One region of the Bacillus sp. PK6-026 genome, then DNA from elsewhere that is predicted to be linked to it. Evidence: riboswitches for the same ligand, from Rfam matches in the RefSeq annotation. Region 1 holds a riboswitch; the other holds the start of a gene.
What was found. A riboswitch is a leader RNA that binds a small molecule or an ion and turns the genes downstream of it on or off. The one in region 1 is predicted to bind glycine.
Positions count from the first base shown of each region.

Region 2: linked by a shared signal. The riboswitch ahead of M1D59_RS21810 (amino acid permease) and the one ahead of gcvT (glycine cleavage system aminomethyltransferase GcvT) in region 1 are both predicted to bind glycine.

Region 1 is NZ_CP096418.1:2,678,013-2,690,596, reverse strand. It holds gene comGE (competence type IV pilus minor pilin ComGE) at 1-20, shown strand, start outside; gene comGF (competence type IV pilus minor pilin ComGF) at 1-417, shown strand, start outside; gene comGG (competence type IV pilus minor pilin ComGG) at 429-794, shown strand; gene M1D59_RS13595 (YqzE family protein) at 883-1,065, shown strand; gene M1D59_RS13590 (YqzG/YhdC family protein) at 1,095-1,415, opposite strand; gene tapA (amyloid fiber anchoring/assembly protein TapA) at 1,693-2,421, shown strand; gene sipW (signal peptidase I SipW) at 2,418-3,002, shown strand; gene tasA (biofilm matrix protein TasA) at 3,075-3,869, shown strand; gene sinR (transcriptional regulator SinR) at 3,974-4,309, opposite strand; gene sinI (anti-repressor SinI) at 4,343-4,519, opposite strand; gene M1D59_RS13560 (YqhG family protein) at 4,710-5,504, opposite strand; gene M1D59_RS13555 (DEAD/DEAH box helicase) at 5,511-7,190, opposite strand; glycine riboswitch at 7,435-7,539, shown strand; gene gcvT (glycine cleavage system aminomethyltransferase GcvT) at 7,785-8,879, shown strand; gene gcvPA (aminomethyl-transferring glycine dehydrogenase subunit GcvPA) at 8,910-10,256, shown strand; gene gcvPB (aminomethyl-transferring glycine dehydrogenase subunit GcvPB) at 10,249-11,706, shown strand; gene opuAA (glycine/proline betaine ABC transporter ATP-binding protein OpuAA) at 12,065-12,584, shown strand, end outside.
Region 2 is NZ_CP096418.1:4,303,616-4,316,199, forward strand. It holds gene ahpC (alkyl hydroperoxide reductase subunit C) at 14-577, shown strand; gene ahpF (alkyl hydroperoxide reductase subunit F) at 591-2,120, shown strand; gene M1D59_RS21805 (hypothetical protein) at 2,169-2,291, opposite strand; gene M1D59_RS21810 (amino acid permease) at 2,419-3,771, opposite strand; glycine riboswitch at 3,919-3,998, opposite strand; gene M1D59_RS21815 (helix-turn-helix transcriptional regulator) at 4,234-5,196, opposite strand; gene M1D59_RS21820 (GyrI-like domain-containing protein) at 5,306-5,791, shown strand; gene M1D59_RS21825 (hypothetical protein) at 5,813-6,277, shown strand; gene fbp (fructose-1,6-bisphosphatase) at 7,080-9,005, shown strand; partial or broken gene M1D59_RS21835 (FAD-dependent oxidoreductase) at 9,115-9,453, shown strand; gene M1D59_RS21840 (hypothetical protein) at 9,836-9,994, shown strand; gene M1D59_RS21845 (iron-hydroxamate ABC transporter substrate-binding protein) at 10,011-10,931, shown strand; gene M1D59_RS21850 (FecCD family ABC transporter permease) at 11,016-12,026, shown strand; gene M1D59_RS21855 (FecCD family ABC transporter permease) at 12,023-12,584, shown strand, end outside.

The DNA of each region.
Region 1 (12,584 bases):
AAGGGATTTACCCTTCTTAATGTACTTGTTTCCTTAATGGTGTATATGTTCATTGCAGGAACGATGGCCTCGATATTTCATCTGTTTTTATCCCCGGAAAGAAACGGTGCGGATATTCACCCGCGCGAATGGACGATTACTGCCGAGCAAATATTGAAGGAATGCAGGAACTCGGTTGATCTAAGAGCGGGCGACGATCATCAGTCATTGGAAATGACAAATCGCCAAGGTGCCGCCGTTCGCTATGAGAAATATCAGACAGTTATTCGAAAAAGAGTCAATGGAAAAGGTCATGTGCCGCTTTTGCAACATGTCAAACACATGAGGTTTGTGATTGAAGATCGTCTGCTGATCCTTGAAGCGACAAGTTTAAGCGGCAAGTCATACCGTAAGTCCATTCCGCTCTATCATATGTAAAAGGTGATCACGTGAAAAATTCAAAAGGATTCATTTATCCGGCTGCTGTTTTCACAGCTGTGATTTGCATGCTCTGCGCGGGTCATTCAGCCGTTTTATTAACGAATCAACGAATGTTTGCACAGCAAACAAAAGAATTTCATATTCAGCAAAACCTACTCCAAAATGGAATGCTCCATGCCTTGTCTCATATTCACGAAGAGACAAAAGAGAAAATTCAAAAACAGCATGGCTTGATATCGTATACTGTCAATCCGGCTTATCAGCGGCTCAAGCGAGTGAAGATAGAGGTAACGACAGCTTCCGGCACAGAAACGAGCGCTGAATTTCAATATGATTTGAGCACTAAGAAAATCACACAGTGGAAAGAATATTAAAAATTGTGTGTCGGAATCATGAAGAATGTATAAAAAAAGATTCGTATGACAACACTTCAACTGACAGAACTCCCCAAGAGGTGATGTGATGAAAACGAACGATTATGTTAAATATATGACGGAACAGCTCGTAAAATATATGGACACGCCTAAGCAGGAAAGAAAAGAAATGAAAGAAAAACGTAAAGAATCAAAGCCGCCGTCCAGGATATATCAATGGTTCGGCATTCTTCCTCTTGGGTGTATCATGTTTTTTAAAAGGCATAAATAAAGACAAGCCGCTTTCTACTGCAAAGCGGCTTATTTATATTCTTCCACAACGACGACTTTGTTGATTTTGTGTGTCGCAGGTTCAAATGAAATTGTAACAAATACTCCGAAATTTTTATTTCCTTCACTCAATGTGACATGGTATTGTTTGACCGCTTCATCCGCCCGCTTTCGATCCCATACTTTTTTCGTGAGACGCACTTCTGCTTCCGGATACCTCTTTTTTGCTTCCTCAACCGCTTTTTCTTCCCACTTAGACATGCGGGCTGTTTCGTAAGCTGCCGCATGGGCATTGAGCGGCCCGATGCTTGCAAGCAGTAAAAAAGAGCATAACATAGCATTTTTCAGCACGGGGCATCATCCTTTCTATCCTATTTTTTCCTTGTCAACAGTGTTTATACAAAAATGAAGAAGAAATTATGTACTTTATAAAGAACTTCAAACTTTTCAAAAAGATGAGAATTTGAGAGATTTTTTGAGGAATTAAACGAAAACGTTCTGTAAAACGAACTTAATCGACTATTTTGATAGTTTTCAAATGGCACATTTGTTCTTTATACTCTAACTATCAAGTTCTTTAAAACGAACGAGCGAAAAAAGCCATTACATACTCGCTAGGAGGGTAGTCATGATCCGATTATCTCGAACTAGGAGATCCCGAAAAAGAGCCGGAAAAAACATCATCGTTTTTCAAACGCTGCTGATCATTTATCTTTTAATTGGATTGGGGAGTCAGCTGTCACAGCAAACAAACGCATCATTTCACGATGTGGAAACATACAGCATGACAATGAAAGCGGCCTCTTCATTTCCTCAAGATGGGAAACAGTGGGACGAGAGCAATTTGAAGCTTCAAAAACAGACAAAGACGAAAGGAACGGTCTGTGCACCGCTGACATTGTTTGCAGAATATAAAAACCGCGGCAGCCAAATCGCCGACTCTGAATGGAAGTGGGAGCTGCATAAACTCGGTAATGCCAAAAAACCGTTAGAGGACGGGACTGTGATCGATAAAGGCGCGTTCAAAAAAGAAGCCGAAAAGAACATCTACCGGATAGAGTCAAAGCGGGCGGCAAAAGGAGGGCTCTACGCATTTAAATTGATTAAGCCTGAAGGCCATCCCGATGTGAAAAAGGGCAAACCTTTTATTTGGTCAAATGTGATGAAGCTTCAAGACTGTAAAGAAGAAACACCGAAGCCGCCTAAAAAAGCATCAGAAAAGCCGAAGCAAACAGAACAGACAGAAACACGGGAAAAGTCTGAACAGGACATAGAGAAAACACCAAAGAGCAGTGAATCCGTAGATAAAGAAAATAGAAAAGAAGAAAATTCATTAGAAAGCGGGGAAGCGTCATGAAACATGTGATCAAATGGGTCAGCAATATCTTATATGTGATTATTTTCACACTCATCATCGCCGCGGTCATCGTCGTAATTTCGACAAAGTCGTCCGGCGGAGAGCCGCAGCTTTTCGGCTATCAATTGAAAACGGTTTTATCCGGTTCGATGGAGCCGGAGTTTAAAACAGGTTCTGTGATAGCCGTTCAAAAGATTGAAAATCCCGGGTCTTTGAAAAAGGGAGATATCATTACATTCATGCAAGACGAAAACACCATGGTTACCCACCGAATTATCGGTATAACAAAAAATAAATCAAACCTCATGTTTAAAACAAAGGGTGACAATAACCAAAACCCTGATTCCGATCCGGTGCTGGCGGAAAATGTTGTCGCTAAGTATTCGGGCATTACGGTTCCGTATGCCGGGTATTTTCTGGATTTTGCAAGTAAACCGATCGGCACAGCTATATTGCTGATCGTGCCGGGACTCTTGTTGATTCTTTATGCAGTGATTACTGTATCCGCGGCTTTAAGAGAGATTGACCAAAAAACTAAAGCAATTGAAGCCGCCGGGAAAGATCAATCAGTTTCCATGTAATCTTCGTTGGTCACCTGAACATTCAGGTCTCCATATATACAGATTTTCTTATTATAAAAGGAGGAGTTATCAATGGGTACAAAGAAAAAACTCGGATTAGGCGTTGCGTCTGCTGCGCTTGGACTGGCATTAGTAGGAGGAGGAACTTGGGCTGCGTTTAACGACATCGAAACAACTCAAGCAACTTATGCAGCAGGTACGCTTGACCTGAATGCGAAAGATACATCTGCAAGAGTGAACTTGTCCAACTTAAAACCTGGCGACAAATTCACTAAAGATTTCGAATTCAAAAATGACGGATCACTTGCGATTAAAGAAGTGCTGATGCAGGTTGGCTACAGCAATTTCGTTGACGGAAACGCGAAAAACGGCGGAAAAAGCACAGCGGAAGACTTCCTGAAACAATTTAAAGTCAGCGTTCTGACTGTCGGAGTTGAAGGCGGAAACGGCTATCCTAAAAACATCATTTTAGATGAAGCCAACCTTTATGATCTGTACAATATGTCCGCGAAAAAAGATAAGGCCGCGTACGAAAAAGTGAAGAAAGCAATCGAGCCAGAGTTCCTGCATGACAATGGCAAAATCAATGTAGCGACAATCAACGGAAAAACGGCGCCTGAATACGACGGCATTCCGAAAGATCCATATGACTTTGACAAAGTTCAATTGGTGATTGAGTTCGTCAATGACAAAACAACAGACGCCAGCGGCAGAATGGTACAGAACAAATATCAAGGAGATTCTGTGCAGCTTGACTTCTCATTCGAAGGTACTCAATGGAACGGCTTGACAATCGACGGCAAAAAACATGCCGATGAAAAAGGTTATGTAAAAGAGAACGAAAGAGCGCACAGTGAAGATAAATAATGGTGCAATTTAAAAAACGGATCTGTATGATCCGTTTTTTTATGTTCATGAGGAATCGGCTTATTCAGCGTAAAAAATGCCAAAGGGAGTAAGATATGTTTCCCTTACTCCTTTTCCTGTCTTTTCTTCCACTTTTGATAATCTAAAAATTCTCGAAATTGTTTTTTAGAAACCCCTGATGCCATAGCGTCACGAACTAGATTTTCCCATTCACTATCTAATTGACCATCGTATTCGGTTTCATCTTTCTCATTGAGCAGGGTATGAACCGAGACGTCCAGAACAGCGGAGACTTTTTCTAGAAATTGAATGGAGGGGTTTGTTTGCAAGTTTCTTTCTATTGAACTTAAATAAGACTTCGCTACCCCAGCCTTTTCAGCTAGTTCAGATAGTGAGTAGCCTTTTTCTTTTCGATATTGTTTAATACGCTGGCCAATCAATGTCATCACCTTCCTTTCGATATTATAGCACATTCAGAAAGGATTTATTGAATGACTTCTTTCAATTGATGCGGAAGGTTTTGAAGACTTCTTACCCAAATTGAGAAAAATACGTATATCCTCTGGACTAATGCCTTGTTCAAGAGCGTGTTTAATCAGTTCTGTCCACTCCTCATCCAATTCTTCTTTCTCATTTTTATCTTTATTCATACATTTCCCCCCCAAAATACTTCATTATGTATTTCAGACAACCGTGTTGTGATAAACAAAGATAAACCCCGAGACTCAACACTTTACCAAGCTTGTCCAAATGGTGTTACGAAAGTTCCTCCTATCTCTTTAGTTCTATTATAAGTCCAGCTCACTGAATAAAAACAAGAATGTTGTCGAATCGGAAAAATTATCCTGAATTTTTTTTGTGCAAATAAAATAATCCCCCGTTTTGAACTTTAATATCGATTTTAGGCTCGTAAAGCGTTTGGAGAGCCTTTTTCTCAATTTCGTATTCCTCCGGTTTTTCTTCAGTATCCTCGTAAAATTGGTTTAAAAGTGACAGGTCGTTATTCCAGCGTTTCAGGGAAGCTTCAGCCCAATCAAGCGGCTCGCTTCTGGCCGCCTGTTCGATATAGCGCTCAAGCCGTTTAATGCCGCTTTCCGGCTTAATCAACGGCGACATCGTGTAGCAGTAGTCAGAGATCTGTGAAGAGAGATCTCGGGCCTCCATTTGTTCTTGAAACGATTCGACCAGCTGACCGCTGATTAAATGAAGGCCGAGAGACAGAAGCTTATCTTTTTTCATGTCGGATTGGTACGAGATCGTCACATTCATGCCGAGCCACGGTTCCAGGGAAATATGGGCTCCATCGGAACGGATTTTCTCATAAAGGCGAATAAATTTGCCGTTTTTTTGCACGGCCTGGAAAATTTGAAAAAGTCTTGGTGATCCAAAATGAATAAACTCACCTTCGATATCGGAAGGGGCCTCGTCTTCATTCGTGATCAGCGTGATTTTCATCGGATTAGGTTCTCCGCCCGTCTTTTCGAGCCAGTGCCAGTAAAACGGCCTGTTCATAATCTGTTTATCGACTTCAACCGTCAGCTGCACAGTCATGTGGCCTGAACTTTTGTCGGTGATCGTGCAGCCGTTTGCGATGAAAAAGCGTTCTAAAAACAGGTATATTTCTTCCTGACGCATTTGATTTTAGCCTCCGATCTGTTCTTGGTTTGAAACGGCTTCATTTCCGTATGAAATGAAAGAGGTTAAGTTTTCCATTTTAATCTTCATTTCCTCGTCTGTCGCGGAGTAAAAGAGAATGTCATGAAGGTGGTCTTCAAAATTGCCGACCTCGATTTTTGTTAAAATATCATCCAAGTCTCCGACGACTTTTTCGAACAAATGGATCTTTTCATAGAGAAGTTTTAAAATATGCTCTTCTACGGTATGCTTTGTTGCCATGTTGTAAATGTAAACATCGCGTTCCTGGCCGAGCCGGTGAATCCGGCCGATCCTTTGTTCGAGACGCATCGGGTTCCACGGAAGGTCATAGTTGATGATTTTATTGCAAAATTGAAGGTTGATCCCTTCACCGCCTGCTTCAGTCGCGATCAGAACTTGAACTTTGCCCCTGAACAAATCTTTCATCCAGTCTTTCTTTCCTCTTTTAAATCCGCCTCTGAACGGTACAGAACTGATGCCGTTCTGCTGGAGGAACCATTGCAGATAAATCTGCGTCGCCCTGTATTCAGTAAAGATGATGACTTTGTCATCGAGTTCTTGAATGAGCTCAACAACTTTCAGCGCTTTTGAATTTTGCGCGACCTCGTTGACCTTTTCGATCAAATGGTGGATGACAGGTTCGGAGATCACCGGCGCTTCGCGATCCTTTCGGTCAAGCATGTTTTTCAGCGTCATATAGACAGCTTCTCTGCTTGAACAGCATTCGCGCTCCAATGTCATGATTGAGAACATGCTTGATGAATGCTGATGACTTGTCTTCAGCTTTTTAATCTCGTCATACAAAGCCTGTTCTGTAGGAGAAAAGGAAATGGGCACGGTTTCGACATGGCGCTTCGTCCAGGTGATGCCGGTATCATGCCGTCTGTTTCTGATCATGACTTTATTGATAAGGGACTTTAAGCGTTCATGCGCTTCAGCTGAATTGATCTGTTTTGTATAATCTTTGTTGAAGTTGCTTTCATTTCCCAAGTGTCCGGGTTTTAGCAGGGAAACGAGATTAAATATTTCGTCGATCTTGTTTTGGATGGGCGTCGCCGTCAGCATCAGGCAATATTTTTTCTTTAAGCTGCGGACAAACTCGTAATTTTTTGTTTTATTGTTTTTCAGTTTGTGAGCTTCATCAATAATCACCACATCATACTGGATCGACAAAACCGTCTCCCTGTGCGGCGACCGCTTTGCCGTGTCAAGGGAGGAGACGACAACATCGCACTGCTCCCAGACATAGCTTTTTTTCTGTTCCACGGCCGGAATTAAAAACTTTTCCCGCAGTTCCTTCACCCATTGCGAGACGAGCGAGGCGGGGACGAGGATTAAGATTTTCTTGGCCAGCCCGCGAATCATGTATTCTTTTAATATCAGCCCAGCCTCGACCGTTTTGCCGAGGCCCACTTCATCCGCCAAGATGGCTTTTCCGTTCATCTGCTCGACTACCTTCCGGGCGACTTCGAGCTGATGGGGAAGCGGGGTGAAGCCTGGGAGGTGATAAGGGGCCTGCAAGCCTTCAAACGTCGGAATCGCAAGCCTTTTCTGCACTTCACAGGAAAGCTTGTAAAGCTCCCAATTCGCCCATGGTCCGTCTTCATCAAGGTGCTTTTTGAACTGTTCCGGCCACTCGTTGTCGAAATGAATGTCTGGTCTCATCACTAATGCCGCCTTTCTCTTCTGAGATTCAAATGTTCTTTTTTAAAAGAAAATCTTGCGTGAAAAAAACGGATTTTACTAACAAATAAACAAAACACGAACATTCTTATTTTAAAATAATAAATTGTTAATGATTTTTCCTGTTGCCCAATTGTTGTGATGATGGTAGGATATTTGTAGATCATCAGTAAAAAAATCATAAGCTTTATATAGTATGTCCATGAAAAGAAATGAATATGAGCGAATGACAGCAAGGGGAGAGACCGATAGCGGGAAACCTTAAAGCGGCGCCGAAGGAGCAAGCTGGGGAAACAGTGAATCTCTCAGGCAAAAGAACTCTTGCTTGACGCAACTCTGGAGAGAGTTTGTATCATATGATGTTTTAACAAACCACCAAAGGGGACATCTTTGCTTTTGATGCAAAGTAAACTTTCAGGTGCCAGGACAGAGAGCCTCAGAACTGACAAAGGGGCTTCTCTGTCCTTTTTTGTGCCGTCCAAAGCGGCGGAACCATCCAGGTGATGTTGGAATCTTTCTTGTTTTCTGATGATTGGCAAACTTGTTTTTAGTTTGAAAAGCGAAGGGGGAAGCAGAATGCTTAAACGAACGCCTTTATTTGACCTTTATAAGGAATATGGCGGAAAAACGATTGATTTTGGCGGCTGGGAACTGCCTGTTCAATTTTCTTCAATTAAAGAGGAGCATGAAGCCGTCAGGACGAAAGCGGGGCTTTTTGACGTCTCACACATGGGGGAGGTCGAAATCACAGGAACAGACAGCCTTCCGTTTTTGCAAAAACTGTTGACAAACGATGTTTCGACACTGAAAGAAGGCGGTGCCCAGTATACGGCCATGTGCTATGAAGACGGCGGAACGATCGACGATCTCCTCGTCTATAAAAAAGCGGCCAATGTCTACATGCTCGTCATTAACGCAGCCAATATCGACAAAGACGTCGATTGGATGAACAAGCACCAAGAAGGAGACGTTTCGGTTCGAAACGTGTCTGGCGAGATTGCGCTGCTTGCCCTTCAAGGACCGAAGGCCGAATCGATTTTAAAACAGGTCGCAGATAGCGATCTTGCCGGGTTAAAGCCGTTTACGTTCAGGGATGATGCGGCGATTGGCAGCGTGCAGGCGCTTGTGTCCAGAACGGGATACACGGGAGAGGACGGCTTTGAGATTTACTGCCGGAGTGAAGATGCAGCCTACATTTGGAAGCTGCTTCTTGAAACGGGCAAGGATTCGGGATTAGTGCCGTGCGGCCTCGGGGCCAGAGATACGCTGAGGTTTGAAGCGAAGCTGCCGCTGTACGGACAAGAGCTCTCAAAAGATATTACACCGATCGAAGCCGGCATCGGATTCGCCGTCAAAACAAACAAAGCCTCGGACTTCTTCGGAAAAGCCGTCCTGGCAAGCCAAAAGGAACATGGAGCGGACAGAAAGCTCGTCGGCCTTGAAATGATCGATAAAGGCATTCCAAGGCACGGCTACGCCGTCTATTATCAAGGCGAACAAGCAGGCGAGGTGACAACCGGCACACAGTCGCCGACCTTAAAGAAAAACGTCGGCCTCGCATTGCTGAAAAAAGAAGCCTGCGCCCTCGACACCGTCGTTGAAGTGGAAATCAGAAATAAGCGCTTGAAAGCCAAAATCGTGAAAACCCCATTTTACAAACGGCAGCCGTAAGTTTGCCAAGGCCGTGAAAGGAGACTGAAGATGAAGCACCGTTACCTGCCAGCTACAGATCAGGATAAAAAAGAAATGCTTGAGGCAATTGGAGTCGAGAAGATCGAAGAGCTATTCTCCGATATACCCGAAAGCGTCAAATTTAAAGGGGAATACCAAATTAAAAAGGCAAAGTCCGAGACTGAGCTCACAAAAGAGCTGACGAAACTCGCGGCTAAAAATAAAGATACAGTGATGCACGCCTCTTTTTTGGGAGCGGGCGTATACGATCATTACCAGCCCGTCATCGTGGACCACGTGATTTCGCGGTCGGAATTTTACACGGCTTATACACCGTATCAGCCTGAAATTTCTCAAGGGGAGCTCCAGGCGATCTTTGAATTTCAAACGATGATTTGCGAGCTGACGGGCATGGATATCAGCAACTCGTCGATGTATGACGGGGGAACGGCATTAGCCGAAGCGGCAATGCTTGCTTCAGGACATACAAAAAAGAAAAAAATCGTCGTTTCGGAAACCGTCCATCCCGAATCGCGCGAGGTTTTAGTAACGTATGCGAAAGGACAGTACATCGACGTGGTAGAAGTCCCTGCCAAAAACGGAACAACAGATCTTGCGGCTCTTGATGAAGCCGTCTGCGAAGATACAGCAGCAGTGATCGTCCAATACCCTAACTTTTTCGGGCGAATTGAGCCGCTGAAAGACATTGAACCGATCGCCCATAAAGGGAAAAGCATGTTCATCGTGTCCGCCAATCCGCTGGCTCTCGGGCTTTTAACACCGCCCGGGGCACTGGGAGCTGACATCGTTGTCGGGGATGCCCAGCCGTTCGGAATACCGGCCGCTTTCGGCGGGCCGCACTGTGGATTCTTTGCCGTCACGAAAAAATTGATGAGAAAAGTGCCTGGCCGTCTCGTCGGTCAGACGGAAGATGAAAACGGGAAAAGGGGATTCGTTCTCACCTTGCAGGCGCGCGAGCAGCATATCAGACGGGATAAAGCAACATCAAATATATGCTCCAACCAGGCGCTCAATGCGCTTGCCGCATCAGTCGCCATGACGGCGCTCGGCAAAAAAGGCGTCAAGGAAATCGCATGGCAGAACCTGCAAAAAGCGGCTTACGCAAAAGAAGCAGCTAAACGGGCCGGTCTTGAAGTCGTGTTTGACGGGCCGATGTTCAATGAGTTTGTCGTCAGGCTCAATGAACCTGTCGAAAAAGCGAATGAACGCCTGCTTGAGAAAAATATTATCGGAGGCTACGATCTCGGCGCTTCATATCGGGATTTAAAACAGCACATGCTGATCGCCGTGACAGAGCTCAGAACAAGAGAGGAAATCGATACACTCATGAATGAATTGGGGGATCGCCATGAATAATCAGGATCAATCGCTTATTTTTGAAGTATCAAAAGAAGGGCGGGTCGGCTACAGCCTTCCTGAGCTTGACGTCCCTGAAACAGATGTGACAGACGTCCTTGACGAAGCGTATCTCAGAGATGAACCGGCAGATCTCCCCGAAGTGTCTGAGCTTGATATTATGCGCCATTATACGGCTTTATCGAGGCGCAACCACGGAGTGGATTCGGGCTTTTATCCGCTCGGTTCATGCACGATGAAGTACAACCCGAAGATTAACGAAAAAATCGCGAGAATCCCAGGACTTTCTGCGATCCATCCGCTCCAGGATGAACGGACCGTGCAGGGTGCGCTGGAGCTCTTGTACGACTTGAGCGAGCATTTGGAAGAGATCACGGGGATGGATGAGGTCACTCTTCAGCCGGCTGCGGGTGCGCACGGCGAGTGGACCGGGCTGATGATGATCCGCGCGTTCCATGAGGCAAACGGCGATCATAAAAGGACGAAGGTCATTGTACCTGATTCGGCCCACGGTACAAACCCGGCGTCTGCGACTGTTGCCGGATTTGAAACGGTCACCGTCAAATCGAATGACGACGGTCTTGTTGATCTCGAAGATTTAAAGCGTGTCGTAGATGAAGAAACAGCCGCGTTAATGCTGACTAATCCAAATACGCTCGGCCTTTTTGAAGAAAATATTTTAGAAATGGCTGAAATCGTCCATAAAGCCGGAGGAAAGCTGTACTATGACGGAGCGAACCTGAACGCCGTTCTCAGCAAAGCAAGGCCGGGTGACATGGGATTTGACGTCGTCCATTTGAACCTTCACAAAACCTTTACAGGACCGCATGGAGGCGGAGGACCTGGATCAGGCCCTGTCGGCGTCAAGAAGGAATTGATTCCGTATTTGCCGAAGCCGGTGCTGGTGAAAAAAGATGGCCGTTATACCTTTGACCATGACCGTCCGCATTCGATCGGCAGGGTGAAACCTTACTACGGAAACTTCGGCATCAATGTGAGAGCTTATACGTACATTCGTTCAATGGGGCCGGACGGGCTCAAAGAAGTAACGGAAAACGCCGTTTTAAATGCGAATTATATGATGAGAAAGCTTGCTCCATACTACGATCTGCCGTTTGACCGGCACTGTAAGCACGAATTTGTGCTGTCGGGAAGGCGCCAGAAAAAGCTGGGAGTCAGGACGCTTGACATCGCAAAGCGGCTTTTGGACTTCGGCTTCCATCCGCCGACTATCTATTTCCCGCTCAATGTCGAGGAATGCATCATGATTGAACCGACAGAAACAGAGTCTAAAGAAACGCTCGATGCGTTTATCGATACGATGATCCAGATTGCAAAAGAAGCGGAGGAAACGCCTGAAGTCGTTCAGGAAGCACCGCATTCAACCGTTGTGAAACGCATGGATGAAACAAAAGCTGCGCGGAAGCCCGTGCTGCGTTATGAAAAATGATAAGAAGCCGGCGGATCGATTTCGCCGGTTTTTTTGTAAAAAAAACATCTTTATGTAAACGGTTTATGTACTGAATGATAAGGATTTCTCTCGTATTAAATAGTAAATTCATCAAATTTAAAATTAAAAATAAAAATTACATTGTAAAACGTGATAGTTTCAATGTTTTTATCAAATATAATGGTTTAATTTGCCTTAAAAGAAGAGGATTATGGAGTATTTAAAAGGATTCACAAGGGTAGAGAGTGACAACGATGAATATGAAGGTTTGATACAAAATGACAGTGAATATGCCGTTTGTCTCATATGTTACATAAATGTTACGGTATATTAGATTGCTTCATACGGGAGGAGAAATATGAATTCAGACGAAAAGCCAATCAAGATAAAAGTAGAAAAAGTGTCTAAAGTTTTTGGGAAAAATACAAAGAAAGCAACGCAGCTGCTTGCCGATGGCAAAACCAAAAAAGAAATTCTGAAAGAAACCGGGGCGACCGTCGGGGTGAACCAAGCGGATTTTAGCGTGTATGAAGGTGAGATATTTGTCATCATGGGTCTATCAGGGAGCGGTAAATCAACCTTGGTGCGGCTTTTAAACCGGCTGATTGAACCGACTGCAGGACATGTGTACATAGATGGTGACATGATAACAAATATGTCTAAAGACCAGCTTCGGGAAATCCGCCGGAAAAAAATCAGCATGGTCTTTCAAAAGTTCGCTCTGTTTCCGCACAAAACGATTCTTGAAAACACAGAGTACGGATTGGAACTGCAAAAAGTCGATAAAAGTAAACGCCGGATAAGAGCTATGGAATCATTAAAGCTTGTCGGTCTTGAAGGATATGAACAGCAATATCCGGATCAGCTGAGCGGCGGGA
Region 2 (12,584 bases), 1.6 Mb from region 1:
GGAGGACGATATTATGTCTCTAATTGGAAAAGAAGTACAACCATTCGCAGCGAAAGCTTACAAAAACGGTGAGTTTATCGATGTTACACACGAAGATCTAAAAGGCCAATGGAGCATTTTCTGCTTCTATCCAGCAGATTTCTCATTTGTTTGCCCGACTGAGCTTGAAGACCTTCAAAACGAATATGCTGCCCTAAAAGAACTTGGTGTCGAAGTATACTCTGTTTCTACAGACACTCACTTCGTACATAAAGGATGGCATGACAGCTCTGAGAAAATCGGCAAAATCACTTACGCGATGATCGGCGACCCGTCTCAAACGATCTCCCGCAACTTTGAAGTGCTGAACGAAGAAGAAGGTCTTGCTGACCGCGGAACATTCATCATCGATCCGGACGGTGTGATCCAAGCTGTTGAAATCAACGCAGGCGGTATCGGCCGTGATGCAAGCACCCTGATCAACAAAGTAAAAGCGGCTCAATACGTCCGCCAAAACCCAGGCGAAGTTTGCCCGGCTAAATGGGAAGAAGGTTCTGAAACACTGACACCAAGCCTTGACCTAGTAGGCAAAATCTAAGGAGTGCATTCAATTGGTACTTGAAGCAAATATCAAAGCACAATTAAACCAATACATGCAGATGATTGAAAATGACATCGTCCTTAAAGTCAGTACAGGCGATGACAGTGTCTCTAAGGATATGCTGGCTCTTGTAGAAGAGCTGGCTTCCATGTCATCAAAAATCACTGTTGAAAAGGCGCAGCTCGACAGAACGCCAAGCTTCAGCGTCAATCGTGCCGGAGAAGAAACAGGCGTCACATTCGCCGGAGTTCCGCTCGGTCACGAATTCACATCTTTGGTGCTGGCACTCTTGCAAGTAAGCGGCCGACCGCCGAAAGTCGATCAAAAAATCATCGATCAAATCAAGAACATCAGCGGCGAATACCGCTTCCAATCTTATATCAGCCTCACATGCCACAACTGCCCGGACGTTGTGCAGGCATTGAACATGATGAGCGTGCTCAACCCGAACATCACGCACACGATGATCGATGGTGCGGCATACAAGTCAGAAGTCGAAAGCAAAAACATTATGGCTGTGCCGACCGTATACTTGAACGGCGAATCCTTTGGAAGCGGCCGAATGACGCTTGAAGAAATTCTTGCGAAAATGGGCAGCGGCACAGATGCATCTGAGCTTTCTGATAAAGATCCGTTCGATGTACTCGTTATCGGAGGCGGACCTGCCGGTGCAAGCGCAGCAATCTATGCGGCGCGCAAAGGCATCCGCACAGGAATCGTTGCCGAACGCTTCGGCGGCCAAGTCCTTGACACGATGAGCATCGAGAACTTCATCAGCGTGAAGCGCACCGAAGGGCCGAAGCTTGCGGCAAGCCTTGAAGAACACGTGAAGGATTACGAGATCGACGTCATGAACCTGCAACGCGCAAAAGGTCTCGAGAAAAAAGATCTTTTCCATCTTGAACTCGAAAACGGCGCTGTTCTGAAAAGCAAAACCGTCATTCTGTCAACTGGCGCACGCTGGCGCAATATCGGCGTACCTGGCGAACAAGAGTTCAAAAACAAAGGTGTCGCATACTGCCCTCACTGTGACGGACCGTTGTTTGAAGGCAAAGACGTCGCCGTCATCGGCGGCGGAAACTCCGGTATCGAAGCAGCGATTGACCTTGCAGGTATCGTCAACCACGTGACTGTTCTTGAGTTCGCACCGGAGCTGAAAGCAGACGAAGTTCTGCAAAAACGTCTCTACAGTCTCCCTAACGTGACTGTCGTGAAAAACGCCCAAACAAAAGAAATCACGGGTGATGAAAACGTAAACGGCATCACTTACGTTGACCGTGAAACAGGAGAAGAAAAACACGTCGAGCTCCAAGGCGTCTTCGTCCAAATCGGTCTTGTGCCGAACACGGAATGGCTCCCTGAAACCGTCGAACGCAACCGCATCGGCGAAATCGCAGTCGACAAACGCGGCGAAACAACCATCCCTGGCCTATTCGCTGCCGGCGACTGCACAGACGGACCATATAACCAAATCATTATTTCAATGGGATCGGGGGCAAATGCCGCATTAGGGGCGTTTGATTATTTGATCCGGAACTAACACGAAAGGCGCTATGCTGCTTAAACGGCAGTATGGCGCTTTTTTATGTTATAACCCATATAAATAGGACTTCACATCATGGCCGACAAACGCTTTCCATATGATCAAATTGTACGGATAGGACCAAGCGGGATATTGCGATTGTCCATTCATGTATGAATTGTATTCCATGACTCCATTCCTCTCGTTCTCATGTCTACATTAAATATAAACCTATAAAAGGAAACGGTTAATCAAAAATAAAGACGGCATACTGCATGCAGTACACCGTCTTTTTCAAGAGATTTAATTTGACTCATCATGTTCTTTTTGTCCTGTTTTTTTTCATCCAAAATAAAATAAACAATACAATAAACCATAGAGGAGTCAGCAGCAAGGCCGGGCGAGTCGCATCCGCATACAGCATAATCATGAGAATGACCGCAAACATCGCCAGGACAACATAATTGATAAACGGCGCGAATGGCGCTTTGAATGTTGATGCTGCGTGTAAGTGCGGACGGGTTTTCCTGTATCTGATATGGCTGACAAGAATCACACCCCACACCCATATGAAACAAATCGCGCTGATGGTTGTCACGATCCCAAAGGCTTGTTCCGGTATCAGTTTGCTTAATAGCGCTCCTGCTGACAGGCCAATGGTTGATACCCATAACGCGTGACTCGGCACATGGTTTTTATTCAGCTTCGCAAAATTGGCCGGGCCCTGTTTCGTTTTACTTAAATTGTACAGAATCCGGCTTGTTGAAAACATCCCGCTGTTACAAGCAGACGCGGCTGACGTTAATACAACAAAATTAATGATTCCCGCGGCAAGCGGGATGCCGACTAAGCTGAAGGTTTTCACAAAAGGACTTTCCGCTGCATTCAGTTCCATCCAAGGGTTAATACATAATAAGACGATAAGCGCGCCGACGTAGAAAAATAAAATCCGTAAAGGAATTTTATTAATAGCCGATGGAATATTTTTTTTCGGGTTCGACGTTTCCGCCGCCGATACACCTACTAATTCCACACCGACATATGCAAAGATCACCATTTGGAAAGAAAGCAAAAAACCTGAAAATCCGTTTGGAAACAAACCGCCATGCGCCCAAAGGTTGGTAACCGAAACCGTTCCTGTATGCGTCTTAAACCCGATCACCAGCAAAATAACACCGATGACAATTAACGCAAGAATCGTGATTACCTTTATTAAAGCGAACCAAAATTCCAATTCTCCAAAAAGCTTGACAGTCAACAGATTGAGCCCTAATAAAATGAGTAAACAGATAAGTGCAGGGACCCACTGCGGAATATCAAACCAATATTTCACATAGACACCGACGGCAATCACATCCGCCATAGCTGTCATAATCCAGCAAAACCAATAGGTCCACCCGGTGACAAACGCCGCACGCGGCCCCAGATACTCCTCGGCAATATCGGTTAACGATTGATAACCCGCTTTAGATAACAGCAATTCTCCCAGCGCCCGCATCACGAAAAAAAGCGCAATACCTACAATGAAATACGCAAAGATGATAGAAGGACCCGCCAATTGAATCGCCTTACCGGAGCCTAAAAACAACCCGGTGCCAATCGTCCCGCCAATAGCGATAAGCTGTACGTGCCGATTGGATAAGTCCCTCTTTAATTCCCGCTGTTCCACATCAAACTCCTCCTTACCTCTCTAGTGAACGACGAGCAGTAAAAAAGCCCATAAAAAAAGAGATTGGATGTCCTCCAATCTCGCGGTCATAAGAATATCAAAATATATTTGTGCCGCTGACAATCATCAGCACGACAAATACATATTCGGTACTCTTCTGTCCTTTTGCCTGAGATTGTGAACCCTTCGGCGCCGCAGAATTCCGCGGTCTCTCCAGAAGCTGCTCCTGCTGTAGTGCGACCCACAGCAATCATAGCTTGCATGTATTGAGTTTTTCGATAGATAATTACTATCGGATAACTTTTAATTTTAATAGAGGTTGAGTGATTTGTCAATGGTCCTATTTATAGTTAACGCTAGTATTCTTAAACTCACCTATACTAGCGACAATATTTTCACCTGGTTTATAAATCAGCTTCTATTACGGAATCCTTTCGAAAATTGGGGTTTAACTGGCACTGCTCATGGGCAGAATAAGCATAATCTCTCTTGTAAACCTTCTAATACTTCTTCTGGTACTTCCCTGACCTTGATATCTTCACCTAGGAAAAGCAGCCAATTTGTTATTTCGGACAATTCTTCGGGATGATTCACATTGATAAAAGTCTTTAGAATGGCTGCGGTTTGATAAGGATTCGTATAGGAAATTGAAATTTTTAAAGGATGATATTTTTTGAATTGGGCAATCGCCTGTGGACCAAGTTCAAGGACAAGGTTGATTACTTCTTCCTGTTTACCTAGTTTCTCTAAAATCTTTTTCTTACTTATTCTTTTTTTCACAGAGTATGGTTTGACATTGGTAAGATTGTCCACAGGGAAAATCCTCCTCCTTTCATCCTTTAAGTCAAAGCCTTCAATCAGCCAAAGGCCTTTTTCATGATAAAGGTGCAGAAGATAAATGGGATAAGTCTTTATTACCTTCTCTTCTTTGATGGTAATCAATAAATAGCTATCCAAAAGAAGGAGCTGGATGAGTTTTTCTAACATGGGATGGGGGAGATCTGAAAGCTCAAGCAGGTCGGGATTATTGGGGTTTGTCCCTTCAAAAAGCAAGATTCGATTTAAAAAAACCAGGGCCTCTTGCTGGTTTTCTGAGATAAGGCCCAGTAATTTTTCAGCTAAAGACTGACGGCTCTTTAGATAAGGGAGTTGTTGATTTCTTGTAGCCATAAAAGCGATAAAAAGAGCTTTAATCTCATGATCGGTAAAGCGAACAGCAGGCAGGACAGAGTGGTTCATGACAAAATAACCCCCGCTCCTTCCAACTTCAGCAACAAGCGGCATCCCCATAGCTTCAATTTCCCTGATATCCCTGATAGCTGTCGAACGAGAGATGTGAAATTCCTGCATGATTTCAGAAATTGTAAAGTGGGCGCGGTTGTTGATATACCGCATGATGATATTAATCCGTTCAACTTTTTTCATCGGGGCCTCCTAAACAGTATCATTTTTTGACATGATTTAAGGTTATTATAAACGCATCAAGTGAAAAGACAAATCATTTGATTATTTTAAAAAAAGGAAGGTTTTGAATATGAAAAATTACACGCTGGAGGAAAAAGACAGCTTTACCGTTTTTGGTATTGGAACGGAGCTTGAGAGCGATTACACAGATTCTGCTGGCATAAATAAGGAAAAGGCAGACTTTTGGGCGGCCGTCAAACAAGATGGAAGGCTTGACACTTTAAAAGCCATAGCTACAAATGACTATATTTTTGCCGTGAACGAAGCGGTAAACAACAAGATGATGCATTATGCTGGCGTGATGACAGAGGCAGAGGCGTCGGTGGCGGGAGAAACCAGAGTTATCCAATTCCCTAAGGGGGAATACCTGGTTGTTAAAGGGGAAGGGAAGACGGCTGATGAGTTGAGCAATAAGCTTACTGGCATTGCCTTCGGTCAAGTCTTGCCGGAAGCAAAGAATTTTGCCTATGTTGGCGGGCCGAATGCAACGGTTGAGATGGGGCAGCGAAACGGCTTAGTATTCGGTGAAATGTGGATTCCTGTTGTTAAGAAATAAAAAGATAAAGGAGAGCTGGAATTGTCCTATATCGTTGATTTTAAAAATGTCTCTACGGTTGGATTAGAGTCTTCACCTGCAGCAGAAGCACTTGCTGGTTTACGTGCTAATGAAGCCCGTTACTTTATGAACAAATACAAGCATGAATTTACGGTTGTACCAGCCAGCGAGTCCTGCGAGACCCTTGATTATGTGAACCGAATTTTGAAAGAAGAACGTGATATTGAGTTTGCGGCCAAACCTTTAGAAACGTCGCGTTTTCAAGTGGAAAATATCAAAATTGCCTATGTTTTTTATGAGGATGGTCTTGCAGTCAACGTCATGTATACGATTGATGATCCTAAAAAGCGGGCCGTTGGGTTTAAGCTTTCTGAGGGGATGGAGGTACCAAAGGAGTTAGAAGGGAAGTTTAAGTTCGCTAGGCAGAAGTCTAAATTAGCTGGAACCATTAGGGGCTCCTACTTTGTCATTAAAGGAGAATATTAAAGTAAAAAGCGTAAGTGCCGGAATTCAGTCATTTTTCGTATTTGATCATTCTTTTTCTTTATTCGGATAAGAAAAACTTGGTTGAGCAAAAAAGCAAATTCAGCACAAAGCAAAAACAACAACCATTCATGCATTCAAATGACAAAACAGCACCTCTCCATCAAATTTGAAGGTGCTGTTATTTTTTTAGCGTAAACCTTATTGACGACTACTGGTACGGCTGGTGCAAATGCAGCTATCCACCCTGCCTGTAAGGCATCCGCACAGGGATTGCCGCTGAACGCTTCGGTGGTCAAATTCTTGGCGATGATAAAAAGCCCCATAACAAAGAGACCGGATGTCCACCAATCTCGTGGTCATAAGAATAACAAATCATATTTGTGCCGCTGACAATCATCAGCACGACAAATACTGCTTAAGATTGTAAAACCCTTCCGCGGTCTCTTCAGAAGCTTCCCCTGCTATAAGTACGCCCCACAGTAATCATGGCCTGCTACGTATTGAGTTTTCATTCCTCTCATTTCTGAAAACGAGACAATCCTGCGATAGAAAAATGACCAAGCCAAAGCCGGGAAGCTGAAATGCGGTGTCCGATTAATGTTAAAGAAGCCTTCTCAAGCTTTCTCTCCGCTCATCTCAGCGCCTCTTTCCCTCGTTTTGATTGTCTCAAAAAGGAGTTATGCGGTACTATCATATAAAGGTCAATTATTTAAAAATAATGTCATACTTTTAAAATCACCTTATCATGCAAATGCTCGTACATAGGGGGACAGCTCCTATTCTAAAAAGGGGATGGACGATTTTGGAAACCAAATATTTAGATTTACTCGCACAAAAATACGATTGTGAAGCAAAAGTGGTAACGGAAATCATTAATTTGAAAGCGATACTGAACCTGCCGAAAGGCACCGAGCATTTTGTCAGTGATTTGCACGGGGAATACCAGGCATTCCAGCACGTGCTGCGGAATGGTTCAGGAAGAGTAAAAGAGAAGATACGCGATATTTTCAGCGGTGTCATTTATGATAGAGAAATTGATGAATTAGCAGCATTAGTGTATTATCCGGAAGACAAACTGAAGTTAATAAAACATAATTACGATACGAAAGCATCGTTAAACGATTGGTATAAAGAAACGATTAATCGAATGATTAAGCTCGTATCTTATTGCTCTTCCAAGTATACCCGCTCCAAATTACGCAAAGCACTGCCCTCTCAGTTTGCTTATATTACGGAGGAGCTGCTGTATAAAACAGAAGAAGCTGCCAACAAAGAACAGTATTACTCCAAAATCGTAGATCAGATCATTGCGCTTGGCCAAGCTGATAAGCTGATCACCGGTCTTGCATATAGCACGCAGCGATTGGTTGTGGACCATCTGCATGTTGTCGGCGATATTTACGACCGCGGACCGCAGCCGGATCAGATTATGGAAGAACTAATCAACTATCATTCAGTCGATATTCAGTGGGGAAATCACGATGTCCTTTGGATAGGCGCTTATTCAGGCTCTAAAGTATGCCTGGCAAATATTATCCGCATCTGTGCCCGCTATGACAACTTGGATATTATTGAAGACGTGTACGGCATCAATCTGAGACCGCTCTTGAACCTTGCCGAAAAATATTACGATGATAACCCATCTTTCCGTCCGAAAGCAGACGAAAACAGACCGGAAGATGAGATTAAGCAAATCACAAAAATTCATCAAGCGATTGCGATGATCCAATTCAAGCTTGAAAGCCCGATTATCAAGAGACGGCCGAACTTTAATATGGAAGAGCGGCTGTTATTAGAGAAAATAGATTACGACAAAAACGAAATCACGCTGCACGGAAAAACATATCAGCTGGAAAACACCTGCTTTGCGACAGTGAATCCGGAGCAGCCAGATCAGCTATTAGAAGAAGAAGCAGAAGTCATAGACAAGCTGCTATTCTCTGTCCAGCATTCCGAAAAGCTGGGCCGCCATATGAATTTTATGATGAAAAAAGGCAGCCTTTATTTAAAATATAACGGCAACCTGTTGATTCACGGCTGTATTCCAGTTGATGAAAACGGCAATATGGAAACGATGATGATTGAGGATAAACCGTATGCGGGCCGTGAGCTGCTTGATGTATTTGAACGATTCTTGCGGGAAGCGTTTGCCCACCCGGAAGAAACCGATGATCTGGCGACAGATATGGTCTGGTATTTATGGACAGGCGAGCACTCCTCCCTTTTTGGAAAACGCGCTATGACGACCTTTGAGCGGTATTTCATTAAAGAGAAGGAAACACATAAAGAGAAGAAAAACCCGTATTACTATTTGCGTGAAGACGAGGCAACCTGCCGAAACATCCTGAAAGAATTCGGCCTCAACCCGGATCATGGCCATATCATCAACGGCCATACACCGGTAAAAGAAATCGAAGGAGAAGATCCGATCAAAGCAAACGGAAAAATGATCGTCATCGACGGCGGCTTCTCCAAAGCCTACCAATCGACAACAGGTATCGCCGGCTACACGCTGTTATACAACTCCTACGGCATGCAGCTCGTCGCCCATAAACACTTTAATTCCAAGGCGGAAGTGCTGAGCACCGGAACTGATGTCTTAACGGTGAAGCGATTAGTGGATAAAGAGCTTGAGCGGAAGAAAGTAAAGGAAACGAATGTTGGTGAGGAACTCTTGAAGGAAGTAGCTATTTTGGAGAGATTGCGGGAGTATCGGTATATGAAGTGAGGAAATGTGGAGTTCAGGGATCATTCTCTGGGCTCTTTTTTACGGTTTTCCACTTCGTACAGCAAATTGCTAACAAGGTCTGGTTTTCTGCTCGTTCATAGAAAAGTAAGCGGCGATTGATCTCGCAGGCATCGTCAACCATGTCACTGTTCTTGAGTTCGCACCGGAGCTGAAAGCGGAGGAAGTCCTGCAAAAACGCCTCTACAGCCTGTCAAACGCGACTGTAGTGAAACATGTACAAACGAAAGAAATTACAGGTGACCTAAACGTAAACGGCATCACTTACGTGGATCGTGAAACAGGCGAAGAACAACACGTTGAACTCCAAGCTGTCTTCGTCAAAATCGGTCTCGTGCCAAACACAGAGTGGTTAGACGGATCAGTCGAGTGCAACCGCATCGGCGAAATCGCAGTCGATAAACGCGGCCAAACAAGCACCCCCGGCCTGTTGACTCATCACCGTTCACTTCCAAACATCATTCGTAATTGATTATCAATGATAAGTTATTAAACTTGTTTTCATCATAATTAATTTTTTCTTTCTAAAAGGTTTCACTTTCATGAGGGTACTATGATAAGGACACAATTTCTGTATTGACATATTGAAAAATGAAATATATATTTATTGTTGATATTGATAATCATTATCGTTTATTTATTTTCATTCTGCGGTTCATACAGCTATTTACTGAAGAATTAAATACTGGCTCTGGAGGACGTTTAATTGTAAAAAATCTCTGTGTAACGATTCCAGATAAAAAGGAACAACCATATCCTGAGGTCAGCGCCAATGTGTTTGAATTGCTATGGCTCTTGTACGGGAGACGGACATGATTTACATCGAGCTGCTCGTTTTTTTCGGATTATATCATTGCATTAAAGACGGCGAAGTCGTGAAGGCTGGGCTTGTGAAGAGGCGAGTACTGCGGGAAGTCTTTCAAATTGGCCCGAGAACAAATAAACCGAAGTGTGTTACTTACAATTTATAAAGAGGTGAAAATGAGCATGAAGAAACTATTAATCCCGTTTATGCTACTGCTGACGCTTATGATTAGTGCATGCAGCAATGAAGAGTCAGCAACAAAGGATAGCGGCTCAGCAAAAAAAGAATCTAAAACGATTACATACCAAGCGGAAACAGGACCAATCGAAGTTCCAGCCGATCCGCAAAGAGTTGTTATGCTTTCAGGGTATACCGGAAATGTGTTAGATTTAGGAGTCAACGTTGTCGGTGTAGACACTTGGTCTAAAAACAATCCAACCTTTAAAGAAAAGTTAAAAGATGTTCAAGAAGTTTCAGAAGATGACCTAGAAAAAATTATTGAATTAGAGCCAGATTTAATCATCGCGTTATCAACGGTTAAAAATTTAGACAAATTAAATGAGATCGCTCCTACTGTTACTTATACATGGGGTAAAGTAGATTATTTAACTCAGCACGTGGAAATTGGCAAGCTACTAAACAAAGAAAAAGAAGCCCGAGCATGGGTTGACGACTTTAAACAGCGGGCAGAAGAAATCGGAGAAGATATTCGCACAAAAATCGGCAAGGATTCAACTGTATCTGTTATTGAAGCATATGGGAAAGATCTTTATGTTTACGGTAATAACTGGGCGCGCGGTACAGAAATCTTATATCAAACGATGAAACTAAATATGCCTGAAAAAGTAAAGAAAGACGCATTAAAAGCAGGGTATTATACGTTATCAGCTGAAGTGCTTCCAAAATATGCGGGAGATTATGTCATTTTAAGTAAGTACTCTGATGCGAATACATCTTTCCAAGAAACAGACACATACAAGAACATTCCAGCTGTCAAAAATGGACATGTCATTGAAATGCAAGGTGAAGGCGCATCATTCACTGACCCAATCACACTTGAAAAGCAACTAGCATTCTTTAAAAAAGCGTTTCTAGGAAACTAAGACTAGAAAAGCAGAGGTCTATTGAAAGGGGTTGGCCAAAGGGCAGCCCCTTTCCCATTCTAAGAAAGGAAAATGATGAGCTTTATGATAAGAAAAACTCAATCTTTTACCTCATTTGCCTTCAAACTCATCTTAGGAATTCTAGTGTTTATTGGTATGTTTTTTATGGCAATGGTATTTGGAGCTGCAGACGTTTCAGTTGAAGATGTATGGTTGGCTCTTTCGTCTTCTGCAACCGGCGATCATATTTCGATTATCCGTGATATTCGGTTACCTCGTGAAATAGCTGCGATTTTTGTTGGCGCAGCTCTTGCTGTCTCTGGTGCAATCATGCAAGGTATAACAAGAAACCCACTTGCTGATCCAGGTTTACTAGGATTATCTGCCGGGGCTTATGCAGCATTGGCTGTTACGATCGCTTTCATTCCATCAGCCAATTACTTTTTGACGATGGTTGCCTGTTTTATTGGAGCCGCACTCGGTGCCTTGTTGGTTTTTGGAATCGGTTCGATGAAAAAAGGCGGATTCTCTCCTTTCCGTATTGTATTAGCGGGTTCTGCTGTTTCCGCCTTTTTATACGCCATTGCTGAAGGGCTTGGCCTTTATTTTAAAATTTCTAAAGATATCTCGATGTGGACAGCAGGAGGGATGGTTGGAACAACTTGGAATCAACTGCGAATCATCGTACCTTTTATTATCATTGGAATTGTTGTTTCCTTTTTCCTCTCGAGACAACTTACCATTCTCAGCTTAAATGAAGAAGTTGCAGTTGGCTTAGGTCAAAATATCATCAGAATTAAAATCCTTCTATTTATTATCATTATCATTCTCGCGGGAGCATCTGTTGCTCTGGTTGGCAATATGACCTTTATCGGTCTTATGATTCCTCATATTGTTCGGGCAATTGTTGGAACCGATTATCGTTTTATTTTACCAATGTCTGCAACTTGCGGAGCTACTTTTATGCTATTTGCTGATACACTTGGCCGTACCTTAAATGCACCATACGAAACACCTGTTATAGCCATTGTCGCTATGCTTGGTTTACCGTTCTTCCTGATCATTGTCCGAAAGGGAGGAAAAACACTCTCATGATACATTCAACATTAATTAAAAAACAGCGAATGATTTTATCGATTTCTCTCATACTCATCATAGCTACAGCTATTATTGGGATGGGAATAGGGTCTGCTAGTTTATCTTTTGACAGACTCATCCACACTCTATTAGGTCAAGGAACCTTTAAAGAGGAATTTATATTATATTCTATTCGATTGCCTCGAATATTGATTACTTTATTAGCTGGGATGGCACTTGCTATATCAGGTGCTATTTTGCAAGGAATCACAAAAAATGATTTAGCTGATCCAGGCATTATTGGGATTAATTCCGGTGCTGGGGTTGCCATTGCCGTTTTCTTTTTATTTTTCCCGACTGAAGCTGGATCATTTGTTTATATGATTCCAATTGTTGGCTTTATAGGAGCGATTATAACGGGCTTCTTCATTTATCTGTTAGCCTATAACAAAAATAGTGGTATGCAGCCTATAGGCTTAGTCCTCATCGGAGTCGGATTCTCAACTGCACTTTCCGGAGCTATGATTGTCATTATTTCTTCTACTGAACGGACAAAAGTTGATTTCATCGCCAAAT